DNA from 2 places in the Roseateles cavernae genome. Region 2 is predicted to be linked to the other one. Evidence: riboswitches for the same ligand, from Rfam matches in the RefSeq annotation. Region 2 holds a riboswitch; the other holds the start of a gene.
The links. Region 2 has a riboswitch for S-adenosylhomocysteine ahead of ahcY (adenosylhomocysteinase). Riboswitches for the same ligand answer to the same signal wherever they lie in the genome.
Positions count from the first base shown of each region.

Region 1 (7,339 bases), on a different contig from region 2:
GGGTGTGGCCAAACGCTATGGCGACAAGGCCCCGGTCGTGCGCGCGCTGGACCTGGAGGTGCAGGACGGCGAGTTCATGGTGCTGGTCGGCCCCTCGGGCTGCGGCAAGAGCACCTCGCTGCGCATGCTCGCCGGGCTGGAGGAGGTCAGCGCCGGCCAGATCTTCATCGGCGCCCGCGAGGTCACGACCGTGCCGCCGGCCGAGCGCGGCGTGGCCATGGTGTTCCAGAGCTACGCGCTGTATCCGCATATGAGCGTGGCCGAGAACATGGGCTTCGCCTTGAAGATGGCCGGCCGGCCCAAGGCCGAGGTCGCGGCCGCGGTGCTGAAGGCGGCGCGCAGCCTGCAGCTGGAGGCCTTGCTGGGGCGCAAGCCGCGCGAGCTCTCGGGCGGCCAGCGCCAGCGCGTGGCCATCGGCCGCGCCATCGTGCGCCAGCCCGAAGTCTTTCTGTTCGACGAGCCGCTGTCCAATCTGGACGCCGCGCTGCGCCACGAGACCCGGCTGGAGCTGGCCCGCCTGCATGAGGAACTGGGCGCCACCATCGTCTATGTGACCCACGACCAGGTCGAGGCCATGACCCTGGGCGACCGCATCGCGGTCTTCAACGAGGGCCGCATCGAGCAGGTCGGCGCACCGATGGAGGTTTATGAGCGGCCGGTGAACCGTTTCGTCGCCGCTTTCCTCGGCTCGCCGCGCATCAATTTTCTGCCGGCCGGCCTGATCCATACGGCCTTGCCGGCTGGCACCGAAACGGTCGGTCTGCGGCCCGAGCACCTGAAGCTGGTCGCGGCCGGCACCGGCCTGGACGGCGAGCTGGCGCTGATCGAGCATCTGGGCGACACCAGCATTGCCTATGTGCGCATCGCCGGTGTCGAGCAGGCCCTGGCCGTCAAGCTGGTGGCCGGTCAGGACTGGCAGCGCCATCAGCGCGTCGGCCTGCAGTGGCGGCCCGAGCATCTGCTGGCCTTCGATGCCCAGGGGTTGCGCCTGGAGCCGCGCGCATGAGCGGGGCGTCGTTTCCGCGCCTGGTGGCCGACGTCGGCGGCACCAATGTGCGCTTCGCCAGCCAGTACCTGCCGCAAGGCCCGCTGCTGGGCATGGCCAGCTATGCCTGCGCCGATCACGCCAGCCTGTGGGACGCGATGCAGCACCATCTGCGCATCCAGGGCCTGGAGCGGCCGCGCTGCTGCGCCATCGGCATCGCCACCGCGATCACCGGCGACCAGGTGCAGATGACCAACCACCACTGGTCTTTCTCGATCGAGGCGCTGCGCCAGGCGCTGGGCGCCGAGCGCCTCGTGGTCATCAACGACTTCACCGCGCTGGCCCTGGCCCTGCCGGCGCTGGCCCCGGCGTCACGCCGCCAGGTCGGCGGCGGCGCGGCGGTGGACGGCGCGCCGATCGGCCTGGTCGGCCCCGGCACCGGCCTGGGCGTCTCGGGCCTGCTGCCCGGCGTCGGCGGCGCCGGCTTGGCCCCGATCGGCGGCGAGGGCGGGCATGTGACGCTGTCCTCCTTCGAGCCCGAGGAGGACGCGGTGTTGCGCGTGCTGCAGCGCCGTTTCGGCCATGCCTCGGCCGAGCGCGCGCTGTCCGGGCCTGGGCTGGAGAACCTGTACCAGGCCCTGGCCGGCGTGCGGGGTCAGGTCGTGCCCGAGCGGGCGGCCCAGTCCATCACCGCCGGCGAGGACCAGTTGGCGCGCGACACGGTGGAGCTGTTCTGCAGCCTGCTGGGCAATGTGGCCGGCAATGTGGCACTGACGCTGGGCGCCCGCGGCGGCCTCTATATCGGCGGCGGCATTGTGCCGCGCCTGGGCGCCCGCTTCGACCGCTCGCGCTTTCGCGAGCGCTTCGAGGCCAAGGGTCGCTTTCGCGACTATCTGGCCGCAATCCCGGCCTATGTCGTCAGCGCCAGCGACGAGGCGGCACTGCTCGGCGCCTGCCGGGCGCTGGATGCGGCGATGCATTGAGGCCGAGCCAGCGCCGCGCTACATCTGCTCCCAGGGCAGACCGTCATGGCGCCAGCCATTGAGCCGGCCGCGCTGGAAGTGCTCGTCCGGGTCGCCCTCGAAGCCATGGACGATGTTGACGACCTCGGCAAAGCCGGCCGCCTCCAGCGCCTGGCCGGCCGCGACCGTGCGAGTGCCGGAGCGGCACAGGAGCACCAGCGGCTTGGCCAGGTCGCCGCCGGCCTCGCGCTTGACCTGGGCCACGAAGCGCTCCACATCGGGTTGCATCTCCGGATACTCGTACCAGGCCACATGGACGATGCCGGGCGGATGGCCGACATAGAGGTATTCCAGCTCCATGCGCACATCGAGGAACAGGGACTCGGGGTGTTCTTGCAGATAGGCCTGGGCCTCGACGGGGAGCAGATGTTTCATGGGGGTATTGACGCGCTCTCTAAAATGGTCGGATGAACGCTTCCACCCGACCCTACACGCGCGGCGCGCAGCTGCCCGAGATTCTGCAACAACGCATCGTCATCCTCGACGGCGCGATGGGCACGATGATCCAGCGCTACAAGCTGAACGAGGCCGATTATCGGGGCGAGCGCTTTGCCGGCCATGGCAAGGACCTGAAGGGCAATAACGACCTGCTGGTGCTGACCAAGCCCGAGGTCATCAGCGAGATCCACGAGCAGTACCTGGCCGCCGGCGCCGACATCATCGAGACCAATACCTTCGGCACCACCTCGGTGGCCCAGGAGGATTACGAGCTGGGCGAGCATGCCTTCGAGATGAATGTGGCCGCCGCCCGGCTGGCCCGCACCGCCTGCGCCAAGTACAGCACGCCGGACAAGCCGCGCTTCGCTGCCGGCGCGCTCGGCCCGACGCCGCGCACCGCCAGCATCAGCCCCGATGTCAATGACCCCGGCGCCCGCAATGTCGACTTCGACACGCTGAAGACCGCCTACTACGAGCAGGCCAAGGGCTTGCTGGACGGCGGGGTGGACCTGTTCCTGGTCGAGACCATCTTCGACACGCTGAACGCCAAGGCGGCGATCTTCGCGCTCGACGAGCTGATGGAAGACACGGGCGAGCGCCTGCCCGTCATCATCTCTGGCACCGTCACCGATGCCTCGGGCCGCATTCTCTCGGGCCAGACCGTCACCGCCTTCTGGCATTCGGTGCGCCATGCCAAGCCGCTGGCCATAGGCCTGAACTGCGCGCTGGGCGCGACGCTGATGCGGCCCTATATCGAGGAACTGGCCAAGGCGGCCGGCGACACCGCGATCAGCTGTTACCCGAACGCCGGCCTGCCCAACCCGATGAGCGACACCGGCTTCGACGAGACGCCCGATGTGACTGGCCGCCTGGTCGGCGAGTTTGCCGCCGCCGGTTTCCTGAACATCGCCGGCGGCTGCTGCGGCACGACCCCGGCCCATATCGCGGCCATCGCGCAAAAGGTCTCGGCCTACAAGCCGCGCGCCTGTGGCCAGCGCTTCTTCAGCGAGCTGGTGGCCGAGCAGGCGTGAATCAGTAGAGCTTCAGCAGCCGCTCCATATTGACCAGCAGCTTGAGCTCATGCGGCGCCAGGCTGGCGGCAATGGCCTGGCTGGCCAGGCGGGTGTCGCGCGGCACCGGCTCGCTCAGCGGCGCGCCGCTCTTGCCCAGCAGCGCGGCGACCAGGGGTTCGTTGGCGCTGTGGCCGCGCTTCGCGACGACGCCGACCTCGCCATTGGCCAGGCGCACCAGCGAGCCGGGCGGGTAGAGGCCGACGGCCTTGATCAGCGCGGCGCCGGCCTCGTCGGGCTGCTGCAGCTCATCCAGATAGACGGCACGCGCCGCCTGGGCTCCCGACAGGGCCTTGCGCGAGCGCCGCGGGCTCAGCCGCGCGCCGTAGAGATCGACGCGGCGCAGCACCCGCGCCATCTGCTCCGGCACCGAGCGCGCGGCCAAGGGCCCGGGGCCGGCCTCGTGATGCAGGCGCACGATCTGCAGCCATAGCGAGTCGTGCACGCCCAGCGTGCGCAGCAGCTCGGCGCTGCGGTCGCCATGGCCGACCAGCGTGGCTCGATGGGCCTCGCTGGGGCGTTCGTCCTGGCCGGCGAGCCGGTCCTGCAGCGCGCTGATGCTGATATTCATCGACAGCGCCGCCTGCCCCAGCACCAGGCGCAGATCCTCGGCCCAGCCCAGCTGGCGCGCGCAGAGTTCGCACAGCAGCAGGCTCAGCAACGCGTGACGGGCGCTGTAGTGCTGGAAATCCTGGCTGGACTCGAAAATCAGCAGCATCAGCGCCGCATCGGTCTGCTGCTGGACCCGCGCCAGCATCTCCTGCTGCAACGCCTGAAAGCGCGGCAGAAAGTCCTCGGCCCTGGGCTCGCGCAGCAGCGCATGGCCGCGCAGCTGCAGATCGGCCCAGGCGGCCTGGTCGCTGACCTGGGGCACGGCGGCGCCGCCCCGATCGGGCCGGTAGCTGGTCTGGGCCCGGGCGATGGCGCCCAGTGTGGCGCCCTGGTGCATCATCGTGTCGACCTTGTGGGCCAGCGCGCGCTGGTAGTCCTTGGTCTCATGGGCCAGCACCCAGGCACCGCGCTGTATCAGCGCCTGGACCAGGGGGCTGTCGCTGAGCACCTGGCCGCGCGCGATCAGCAGCTTGCCCTCGGCGTCGCGCAAGGAGAAATCCAGGACCTGGCCGATGCGCAGGCTGTGAGGGGGCAGGGGTATCAGATCCACAGTGGTTCGCTAGAGCTCTGTACGGATTGTCGGCGTGCCGGAGGCCGGCTTGAGTCGGCGGCCGGGACGCAGCGTAAAATGCGCCACGGTCCGAGGAGCGTTGCGACGGGGTCTGCGATCAAGCAGCAGCCCGCCAGGCTTGGATCTGCAAGGGCACCAGCCTTTTCAACGACGCTCACCGATCCATGATTTCGTCGTGGCCGCGGTGAGCCTGCGGTCCGATCTTTCGCCGAGGCCGCCATGAACACCGCTACCCCCCAGACCACGCCGCCACCGATGAAGCTCTCGGGGCTGGAGCCGGTGCAGATCGGCGCCGGCACGCTGTTCGTCAATATCGGCGAGCGCACCAATGTCACCGGCTCCAAGGCCTTTGCCCGCATGATCCTGGCCGGGCAGTTCGAGCAGGCGCTGGCGGTGGCGCGCCAGCAGGTCGAGAACGGCGCCCAGGTGATCGACATCAATATGGACGAGGCCATGCTGGACAGCAAGGCGGCGATGGTGCGTTTCCTGAACCTGATCGCCTCCGAGCCCGAGATCGCCCGCGTGCCCATCATGATCGACAGCTCCAAATGGGAGGTGATCGAGGCCGGCCTGAAATGCATCCAGGGCAAGGGCATCGTCAACTCGATCTCGATGAAGGAGGGCGAGGCCGAGTTCCGCCGCCAGGCCAATCTGGTGCGCCGCTATGGCGCGGCCGCCGTCGTGATGGCCTTCGACGAGAAGGGCCAGGCCGACACCTTCGAGCGCAAGATCGAGATCTGCGAGCGGGCCTACAAGATCCTGGTCGACGAGGTCGGTTTCCCGGCTGAGGACATCATCTTCGACCCCAATATCTTCGCGATCGCCACCGGCATCGAGGAGCACGACAACTACGCGGTCGACTTCATCAACGCGACCCGCTGGATCAAGCAACACCTGCCCGGCGCCAAGGTCAGCGGCGGGGTCTCGAACGTCAGCTTCAGCTTCCGCGGCAACGACCCGGTGCGCGAGGCCATCCACACCGTGTTCCTGTACCACGCGATCCAGGCCGGCATGGACATGGGCATCGTCAACGCCGGCATGGTGGGGGTCTACGACGATCTGGAAGCGACGCTGCGCGAGCGGGTCGAGGACGTGGTGCTGAACCGTCGCCCCGATGCCGGCGAACGCCTGATCGAGGTGGCCGAGAGCGCCAAGGGCCTGGCCAAGGACGACACGGCCCGGCTGGCCTGGCGCGCCGGCGATGTCAACGCGCGGCTCTCGCATGCGCTGGTGCACGGCATCACCGACTTCATCGTCGAAGACACCGAGGAGGCCTGGGTCGCGATCCAGGCCGGCGGCGGCCGGCCGCTGCATGTCATCGAAGGCCCGCTGATGGCCGGCATGAATATCGTCGGCGACCTGTTCGGCCAGGGCAAGATGTTCCTGCCCCAGGTGGTCAAGAGCGCGCGGGTGATGAAGTCCGCCGTGGCCCATCTGATCCCCTATATCGAGGAAGAAAAGCGCCAGCTGGAGGCCGCCGGCGGCGACGTCAAGCCCAAGGGCAAGATCGTCATCGCGACCGTGAAGGGCGATGTGCATGACATCGGCAAGAACATCGTCACCGTGGTCCTGCAGTGCAATAACTACGAGGTCGTGAACATGGGCGTGATGGTGCCATGCCAGGACATCCTGGCCCGCGCCAAGGTCGAGGGGGCCGACATCATCGGCCTCTCGGGCCTGATCACGCCCAGCCTGGAGGAGATGCAGCATGTGGCCGCCGAGATGCAGCGCGACGACTACTTCCGCATCAAGAAGATTCCGCTGCTGATCGGCGGCGCCACCTGCAGCCGCGTCCACACCGCCGTCAAGATCTCGCCGCATTACGAGGGTCCGGTGGTCTATGTGCCCGATGCGTCGCGCTCGGTGGGCGTCTGCACCGAGCTGCTCAGCGACGACCGCGCGGCCGCCTATATCGACGAGCTGAAGGCCGACTACGACAAGGTGCGCCAGCAGCATGCCAACAAGAAGAAGACCCCGCTGGTGACGCTGGCCCAGGCGCGCGCCAACAAGACGCCGCTGGACTGGGCCGGCTACCGGCCGCCGGTGCCAAAGTTCATCGGTCGCCGTGTCTTCCGCAACTACGACCTGGCCGAGTTGGCCCAGCACATCGACTGGGCGCCGTTCTTCCAGACCTGGGATCTGGCCGGCCCCTTCCCGGCCATCCTGAAGGACGAGATCGTCGGCCACGAGGCGCAGCGCGTCTTCAGCGACGGCAAGCGCATGCTGCAACGCCTGATCGACGGCCGCTGGCTGACGGCCAACGGCGTGTTCGGCCTCTACCCCGCCGCCCAGGTCAACGACGACGATATCGAGATCTACAGCGACGAGAGTCGCGCCGAGGTGCTGATGACCTGGCGTGGCCTGCGCATGCAGTCGGAGCGCCCGGTGGTCGACGGCGTGATGCGGCCGAATCGCTGCCTGGCCGACTACATCGCGGCCAAGGGCGGCGTGCCGGATTACATCGGCCTGTTCGCGGTCACCGCCGGCCTGGGCGTCGACAAGAAGGAAGCGCAGTTCCTGGCCGACCACGATGACTACTCGGCCATCATGCTGAAGGCCCTGGCCGACCGCCTGGCCGAGGCCTTTGCCGAGCGCCTGCACCAGCGCGTGCGCCAGGAGTTCTGGGCCTATGCGGAGGGCG
Region 1 covers NZ_JBDPLH010000001.1:229,730-237,068, reverse strand. The annotation lists gene ABGI63_RS01130 (ABC transporter ATP-binding protein) at 1-1,006, shown strand, start outside; gene glk (glucokinase) at 1,003-1,968, shown strand; gene ABGI63_RS01120 (rhodanese-like domain-containing protein) at 1,987-2,382, opposite strand; gene ABGI63_RS01115 (homocysteine S-methyltransferase family protein) at 2,415-3,476, shown strand; gene ABGI63_RS01110 (HD-GYP domain-containing protein) at 3,478-4,677, opposite strand; S-adenosyl-L-homocysteine riboswitch at 4,764-4,861, shown strand; partial or broken gene metH (methionine synthase) at 4,909-7,339, shown strand, end outside.
Region 1: another riboswitch for S-adenosylhomocysteine. It lies ahead of metH (methionine synthase); the one in region 2 lies ahead of ahcY (adenosylhomocysteinase).

Region 2 (7,339 bases):
GGCAGCGTCCTGCTGCTCGGCGATGACAGGCCGCTATTGCTGGGCCCCGACTGGGCCGCCACCACGCTGGCGCTGGACCTGGGCAGCCCCCAGACCGATGCGCTGGCCGGCTTTGCGCCGCCCGAGCAGCAGGGCACGCCGCCCGGCGCACCGCAGAATCCGGCCTTCGATCTGTTCGCGCTCAGCGAAGTTGTGAGGTTTTGCATCAGCGGCGAGATGCCGCAGTCGGCGCGCCGCAGCGGCGAACCCCGGGAAGCAACGGCGGCGTTGATCGAGCGCTGCGTCACCAGCGATGCGCGCCCGCGCTACAGCCTGCCGCTGCTGCACACGCTGGACGCCGCCACCTCGGGCCGGCCCCAGGAGAGGCCCGCTGGCGTCGCGCCGTACCGGGCCTGGCTGCTCGGCGGCCCGCCGGCCGAGCGCCGCGCCGCCGAGGGGACCGAGGCGCCGGCTCCAAGCAGCGACCACCCGGACGATGCCAACGCCTTTCTGTCGCCGGAATTCCTGGCGCAGCTCAGGCGCGCCAACACCGTGCCGCCCCGGCCCGAATCCGTGCCGCCGGTCCGGCCCGAGGTCCGCGACACAGCGCCCCAGGCGCGGCGGACGCCGGCCCGGCGCGTCGCGGCCCTGGCTGCGCTCGGGGTGCTGGCGGTGCTGGCTGCTGGTCTCTGGCAAGCCGGCCGGATTGACGCACCGATGGCCGGCGTGCCACCCTTCATCGACGCGGCGGCCAGCGACGCGGCCCGCAGGACCGATGCAGATACCGATACCGACGCCTCAGCGGCCCGACGCGCCCGCATCGAGGCCGACCTGCGCCGGGCCGAGGAGCTGCTGGCCCGCTCGGCGCCTGCCGATGCCGGTGTCGACAAGCCATCCGACCCGCTGCCCGTCGAACCCACCGCCGCCGGGCCGTCGTCAGCGCCACCGGCGAGCGCCGCCAGCCAGCCAGGCAGCTCGCCGACCCGCAGGTCCGCCGAAACGCCGCGCAGCAGCTGCGGCAAACGCAGCGACTTTGCGCTCTACCGCTGCATCCAGACGCAATGCGCGAAACCACGCTGGAAGGCCCACGCCCAATGCCTGGCACTGAAAACCGGCGAAGCACCCCGCTGAAGCGCTTCAGCACCCAGCTACGCACAAACCCTTGAGGCAGCTGTAACAGAGGGCAACATAATTACCAGGCGTCAATTCGACGCCCCTGGTCCGGCGCCCCATGCTGCCCTCCTCCCTGCCTCCGCTGCAAATCCTGGTGGTCGACGACCAAGCCTCGACGCGCAAGGTCCTGACGGCCCAGCTCAGCGCGGCGGGCCATCGGGTGGTGGAGGCCGATTCCGGCGACAGCGCGCTGGCGCTGTTCCTGAGCAGCCGGCCCGATCTGGTGCTGCTCGATGTCGAGATGCCCGGCCATGACGGCTACTGGGTGGCCAGCCAGCTGCGCGCCAGCGAGGCCGGTGGCTGGACGCCGATCATCTTCCTGTCCAGCCGCGACCAGGACCAGGATCTCTGGCAGGGCATCGAGTCCGGCGGCGACGACTATCTGGTCAAGCCGGTGTCCACCACGGTGCTGCAGGCCAAGCTGCGCGCGATGCAGCGCCTGCGCCGCATGCAGACGCGGCTGATCGAGCTCTCGGACGAGTTGCGTCTGGCCAATGAGCAGCTGACCAAGCTCAGCAACGAGGACGCGCTGACCCGGCTGCCGAATCGCCGCGCTTTCGATATGCGGCTGCAGCACGAGATCCTCTGCGCCCGGCGCGACCAGCAGCCGCTGACCCTGGTGCTCTGCGATATCGATCATTTCAAGGGCTATAACGACCGGCTCGGCCATGTCGAGGGCGATGCCTGTCTGCAGCGCATGGCCGCGCTGCTGCAGGAGACCTGCCGGCGCCCGCGCGACTGCGCGGCCCGCTATGGCGGCGAGGAGTTCGGGCTGATACTGCCCGGCACGCCACGCTCAGGCGCGATGACATTTGCGCGCGCGGTGCTGCGCACCTTGGCGCTGACCGCGATGCCGCATCCGGGCTCGGCCGTCGCGCCCTATGTGACCCTGTCGGGCGGCATCACCACCTGCACGCCCGACGAGAGCACGACCCTGGAGGGCCTGCTGCGCCGCGCCGACGATGCGCTCTACGCCGCCAAATCGCGCGGGCGCAACCGCTTCTTCAGCTTCGAGATGCAGATGGACACGCTGGAGCAGCGTGGCAACACGGCCTGGGGCGGGCTGGTGCCTTGAACCGTCAAGCCTGGCGGGCCAGCAGCAGGCGCTGAGCCAGCTCCGCGAAGCCCCGGCCGCGCTCACCGTCGGTGACATAGGCCGGCAAGCGCTGCAGCTGCGGCACGAAGCGCGCGATATTGGCCACCCCGACCGACAGCGGCACGCGCTCGAACATCAGCTGGTCATTGGTCGAGTCACCGACATAGACCCAGTCGCCCGCGTCGAAGTCCAGGCCCAGCGCGGTCGGCACCGCCCATTGCGCGGCGGTCCATTTGCTGTGCTCACCGATCCAGCCATTGATGTGGATGGAGCTGACGGTGGCGGTCAACCCATGCTCGCGCATCACCGCACAGGCCTGCGCGATCTGGGCCGGCGCCAGATGGGTGAACTCGCTGTGGTCGATCGCGATATCGGTCAGCCGCCCCGGGCTGTCGGTCGCCAGGCGGGCGCCCGGCACGCGCGCCAGCACCTCGGCCGCACAGGCCTGCAGCCGGGCGAAGTTGACCGTGCGCGTCGCCTCGTCCTGGCTGAAGTCGCGGCGCAGCGCGCCGCTCTCATTGCGCAGCATCACCGAGCCGTTCTCGGCCACGATGGCGGCCACCGGCCAAGCCAGCGCGAAGGGCTCGCTCCAGCCGGCCGGGCGGCCGGTGATCGCGATGACCGGCAGGCCGGCGGCGCGCAGCTCGTGCAGCGCCCGCAAGGCCTCGGGAGCGATCGCGCCGTCGGCGGTCAGGGTGTCGTCGATGTCGGTGAGCACGCCGCGCACGGCACGCAAGGCCGCCGGGGGGCAAAGATTCAAAGGCTGCATGGGCCAGGATTGTCGTCAATCCCGGCGCTATTCCACGCCAGAGCCGTGCGGCTTGCGGCTAGAATTCAAGCCTTCCGAGGAGCGTTGCAACCTCAGCTCCCATTGAGGCCAGGCTCGGATCGTCTTGAAGCGTTGATCTTCAGACCCCTGCAACCGCGCTCACCCGCAATGTCTCGCGTGGGTGACCGTTTTTTGACTCTGACGTCCCACCGGCATTGCGGCTTCAAACATGAAGGAGCTTTTGCAATGACGACGCTGTCCGCTGACCAATACCATATCGCCGACCTGAGCCTGGCCGCCTGGGGCCGCAAGGAACTGAGCATCGCCGAGAGCGAGATGCCCGCGCTGATGGCCATCCGCAAGGAATACGCCGCCAGCCAGCCGCTCAAGGGCGCGCGCATCACCGGCTCGCTGCACATGACCATCCAGACCGGCGTGCTGGTCGAGACCCTGCAGGCGCTGGGCGCCGAGGTGCGCTGGGCCTCCTGCAATATCTTCTCGACCCAGGACCACGCCGCCGCCGCGCTGGTGGCCGCCGGCACGCCGGTGTTTGCCTACAAGGGCGAGACGCTGGAAGACTACTGGGACTACACCCACCGCATCTTCGAATTCGCCGGCAAGGGCCAGCCGGGCGAAGGCCCGAACATGATCCTCGACGACGGCGGCGACGCGACGCTGCTGATGCATCTGGGCCAGAAGGCCGAGAAGGATCTGAGCGTGCTGGCCAAGCCGGGCAGCGAGGAGGAGCGCATCCTGTTCGCCGCGATCAAGGCCAAGATCGCCGTTGACGCCACCTGGTACACCCGCAAGAGCGCCGAGATCATCGGCGTGACCGAGGAGACCACCACCGGCGTGCACCGCCTGAAGGAGATGAGCGCCAAGGGCAGCCTGCTGTTCCGCGCGATCAATGTCAACGACTCGGTCACCAAGAGCAAGTTCGACAACCTCTACGGCTGCCGCGAGTCGCTGGTGGACGGCATCAAGCGCGCCACCGACGTGATGATCGCCGGCAAGATCGCCGTGATCGCCGGCTATGGCGATGTGGGCAAGGGCTCGGCCCAGGCCATGCGTGCGCTGTCGGCCCAGGTCTGGGTCACCGAAATCGACCCGATCTGCGCGCTGCAGGCCGCGATGGAAGGCTACCGCGTCGTGACGATGGAATACGCCGCCGACAAGGCCGACATCTTCGTGACGACGACCGGCAACAAGGGCGTGATCCGCCACGAGCACATGGCCGCGATGAAGCACAACGCCATCGTCTGCAATATCGGCCACTTCGACAACGAGATCGACATCGCCTCGATCGAGAAGTATGAGTGGGAAGAGATCAAGCCCCAGGTCGATCATGTGATCTTCCCGGACGGCAAACGCATCATCCTCTTGGCCAAGGGCCGCCTGGTGAACCTGGGCTGCGGCACGGGCCACCCGAGCTATGTGATGAGCTCCTCGTTCGCGAATCAGACCATCGCCCAGATCGAGCTATTCGCCCACAAGGACGCCTACGACATCGGCAAGGTCTATGTGCTGCCCAAGCACCTGGACGAGAAGGTCGCGCGCCTGCAGCTGGTCACGCTGAATGCCCAGCTCAGCGAGCTGACGGACGAGCAGGCCGCCTATATCGGCGTGCCCAAGCAAGGTCCGTTCAAGCCCGACACCTACCGCTACTGAGAGCCGATGCGCGCGGATCAGTTGCTCGTCGCCCAAGGCCTGGCGCCGACGCGCTCGGCCGCCCAGCGGCTGATCGAGAACGGCGCGGCCGAGTGGGCCTCCGGCAAGGGCTGGGTCGCCGTCCGCAAGGCCGGCGAGGACATCCCCGAGACGGCGCAGTTCCGCATCACCGATGACGCGGAGCTGCGCTACGTCTCGCGCGGCGGGCTCAAGCTCGAAGGCGCGCTGAAGGCCAGCGGGCTGGCCCTCGGCGGGCTGACCGTGCTGGACATCGGCCAGAGCACCGGCGGCTTCACCGACTGTCTGCTGAAAAGCGGCGCCGCTCAGGTGATCGGCATCGATGTCGGCCATGGCCAGCTGCATGCCGGCCTGGCGGGCGACCCGCGGGTGCAGGCCATCGAGGGCATGCATGTGCGGCAGTACCAGCCGGCGCAGCGCTTTGCGCTGATCGTCGGCGACCTGAGCTTCATCTCGATGCTGGGCGAGCTGCCGCGCCTGGCGCCCTGGCTGGCGCCGGGGGGCCAGGTCTTGCTGCTGATCAAGCCGCAGTTCGAGCTGGGGCCCAAGGCCCTGGGCCGCGGCGGCCTGGTGCGCGATGCGGCCCAGTACCCGCTGCTGGAGATCCGGGCACGCGAGGCCGCAGCGGCGCTGGGCTGGCAGGTGCGCGGCTATTTCGAGAGCGCCATCACCGGGGGTGATGGCAATAAAGAGTTCTTCTTGTGGGCACAACAACCATGACGACCGCTGTCAGTTTCGAATTCTTCCCGCCCAACACGCCGGTGGGCGCCGAGAAGCTGAAGACCGTGGTGCAGGACTTGAGCGTCCTGCAGCCGCAGTACTTCAGCGTCACCTATGGTGCCGGCGGCTCCACCCGCGACAAGACCCTGGCCACCGTGATGGACATCGCGGCCATGGGTCATGAGGCCGCGCCGCATCTGAGCTGTGTCGGCTCGACGCGCGAGAACATCGCCGAGATCCTGGCCACCTACCGGGCCCAGAACATCCGCCGCGTGGTCGCGCTGCGCGGCGACCTGCCCAGCGGCACGGCCACGGCCGGCGAGTTCCGTTATGCGGCCGAGCTGGTGCGCTTCATCCGCGAGACCCAGGGCCCGGACTGGAAGATCGAGGTCGCGGCCTATCCCGAGTACCACCCGCAGCAGCGCTACGCGGCGCGCGATCTGCAGCACTTCGCCGACAAGATGCGCGCCGGCGCCAGCGCCGCGATCACGCAGTTCTTCTTCAACCCCGACGCCTATTTCAACTTCGTGGACGAGGTGCGGGCCCTGGGTGTGGACGCACCCATCATCCCGGGCATCATGCCCTTCCACAACTACGCCCGTATCGCCCAGTTCGCCCAGCGCGACGGCATCGAGATCCCGCGCTGGGTGGCGCTGAAGATGGAAGGCTATATGGACGACGCGGCCTCGATCCGCGCCTTCGGCCTGGACGTGATGACGCGGGTCTGCGAGCGCCTGATTGCCGGCGGCGTGCCGGCCATCCACTTCTATACGCTGAACCAGTCGGCACTGACCCTGGAGTTGTGCAAACGCCTCAGACTCGGCTGACAAGCTTGAGCCAGCGCAAACTCCACCGGCCCTCCTCGCGAGGGCTTTTTTTCGCTTGCGTCAGATCAAGTGGTAAGCCGTGCCGCGCGCCTCCAATAGCTTCATCGGGACCACGCAGGTCCCATCAACAAGGAGTTATTGCCATGTCGTCCAAGAAGTTCGTCCTCGCCACCCTCGCCGCTCTCAGCCTGGCCGGCACCGCCCAGGCCCAGGCCGTGCAAGAGCCCTGGCTGGTGCGCGTGCGTGCCGTGCATCTCGACGCGGCCAACAAGGACAGCACCGGTCTGGGCCTGGCGATCAATAACAAGACCATTCCTGAAGTCGACATCAGCTATTTCTTCACGCCGAACATCGCAGCCGAGCTGGTCCTGACCTATCCGCAAAAGCACGACCTGAAGGCCGGCGGCGCCAAGATCGGCTCGCTCAAGCATCTGCCGCCGACCCTGAGCCTGCAGTACCACTTCGCACCCACCGCGAGCTTCCGCCCCTATATCGGCGCCGGCCTGAACTACACCCGCTTCTCCAGCGTCAACTTCGCGCCGTCCGTGGTCAACGCGCTGGCCCCCAGCATCAAGAAGAACAGCTACGGCCTGTCGCTGCAGGTCGGCGCCGATATCGAGCTGGCCAAGAACCTCTACCTGAACGTCGACGTCAAGAAGGTGCAGATCGACACCACCGTCTACTCGCACGGCCAGTCGGCCGGCAAGTTCAAGGTCGACCCGCTGCTGGTCGGCGTGGGTCTGGGCTGGCGCTTCTAAGCCCCCCACCCCGAAGAAAAGCCGTGCGGCTCGGCCGCACGGCTGAGCCACGGACAATCGGCGCCCTGAGACTTCATTTCTGGGGCCTGCCGATGTCCGTTCACCGCATCCTCTTCTTCTGCATGGGCAATATCTGCCGCAGCCCCACCGCCGAGGGCGTGATGCGCGCCAAGCTGGCGGCAGCAAGGCTGGACATCGAGGTGGACTCCGCCGGCACCCATGGCTATCACATCGGCGCGCCGCCCGACCCGCGCAGCCAGCAGCATGCCGAGCGACGCGGCTATGAGCTGGGCGCGCTGCGTGCCCGCCAACTCGTCGCGGCAGACTTCGA
Region 2 covers NZ_JBDPLH010000010.1:72,874-80,212, forward strand. The annotation lists gene ABGI63_RS21330 (serine/threonine-protein kinase) at 1-1,110, shown strand, start outside; gene ABGI63_RS21335 (GGDEF domain-containing response regulator) at 1,211-2,227, shown strand; gene ABGI63_RS21340 (HAD-IIB family hydrolase) at 2,232-3,017, opposite strand; S-adenosyl-L-homocysteine riboswitch at 3,088-3,185, shown strand; gene ahcY (adenosylhomocysteinase) at 3,264-4,685, shown strand; gene ABGI63_RS21350 (TlyA family RNA methyltransferase) at 4,692-5,423, shown strand; gene metF (methylenetetrahydrofolate reductase [NAD(P)H]) at 5,420-6,250, shown strand; gene ABGI63_RS21360 (OmpW/AlkL family protein) at 6,394-7,008, shown strand; gene ABGI63_RS21365 (low molecular weight protein-tyrosine-phosphatase) at 7,101-7,339, shown strand, end outside.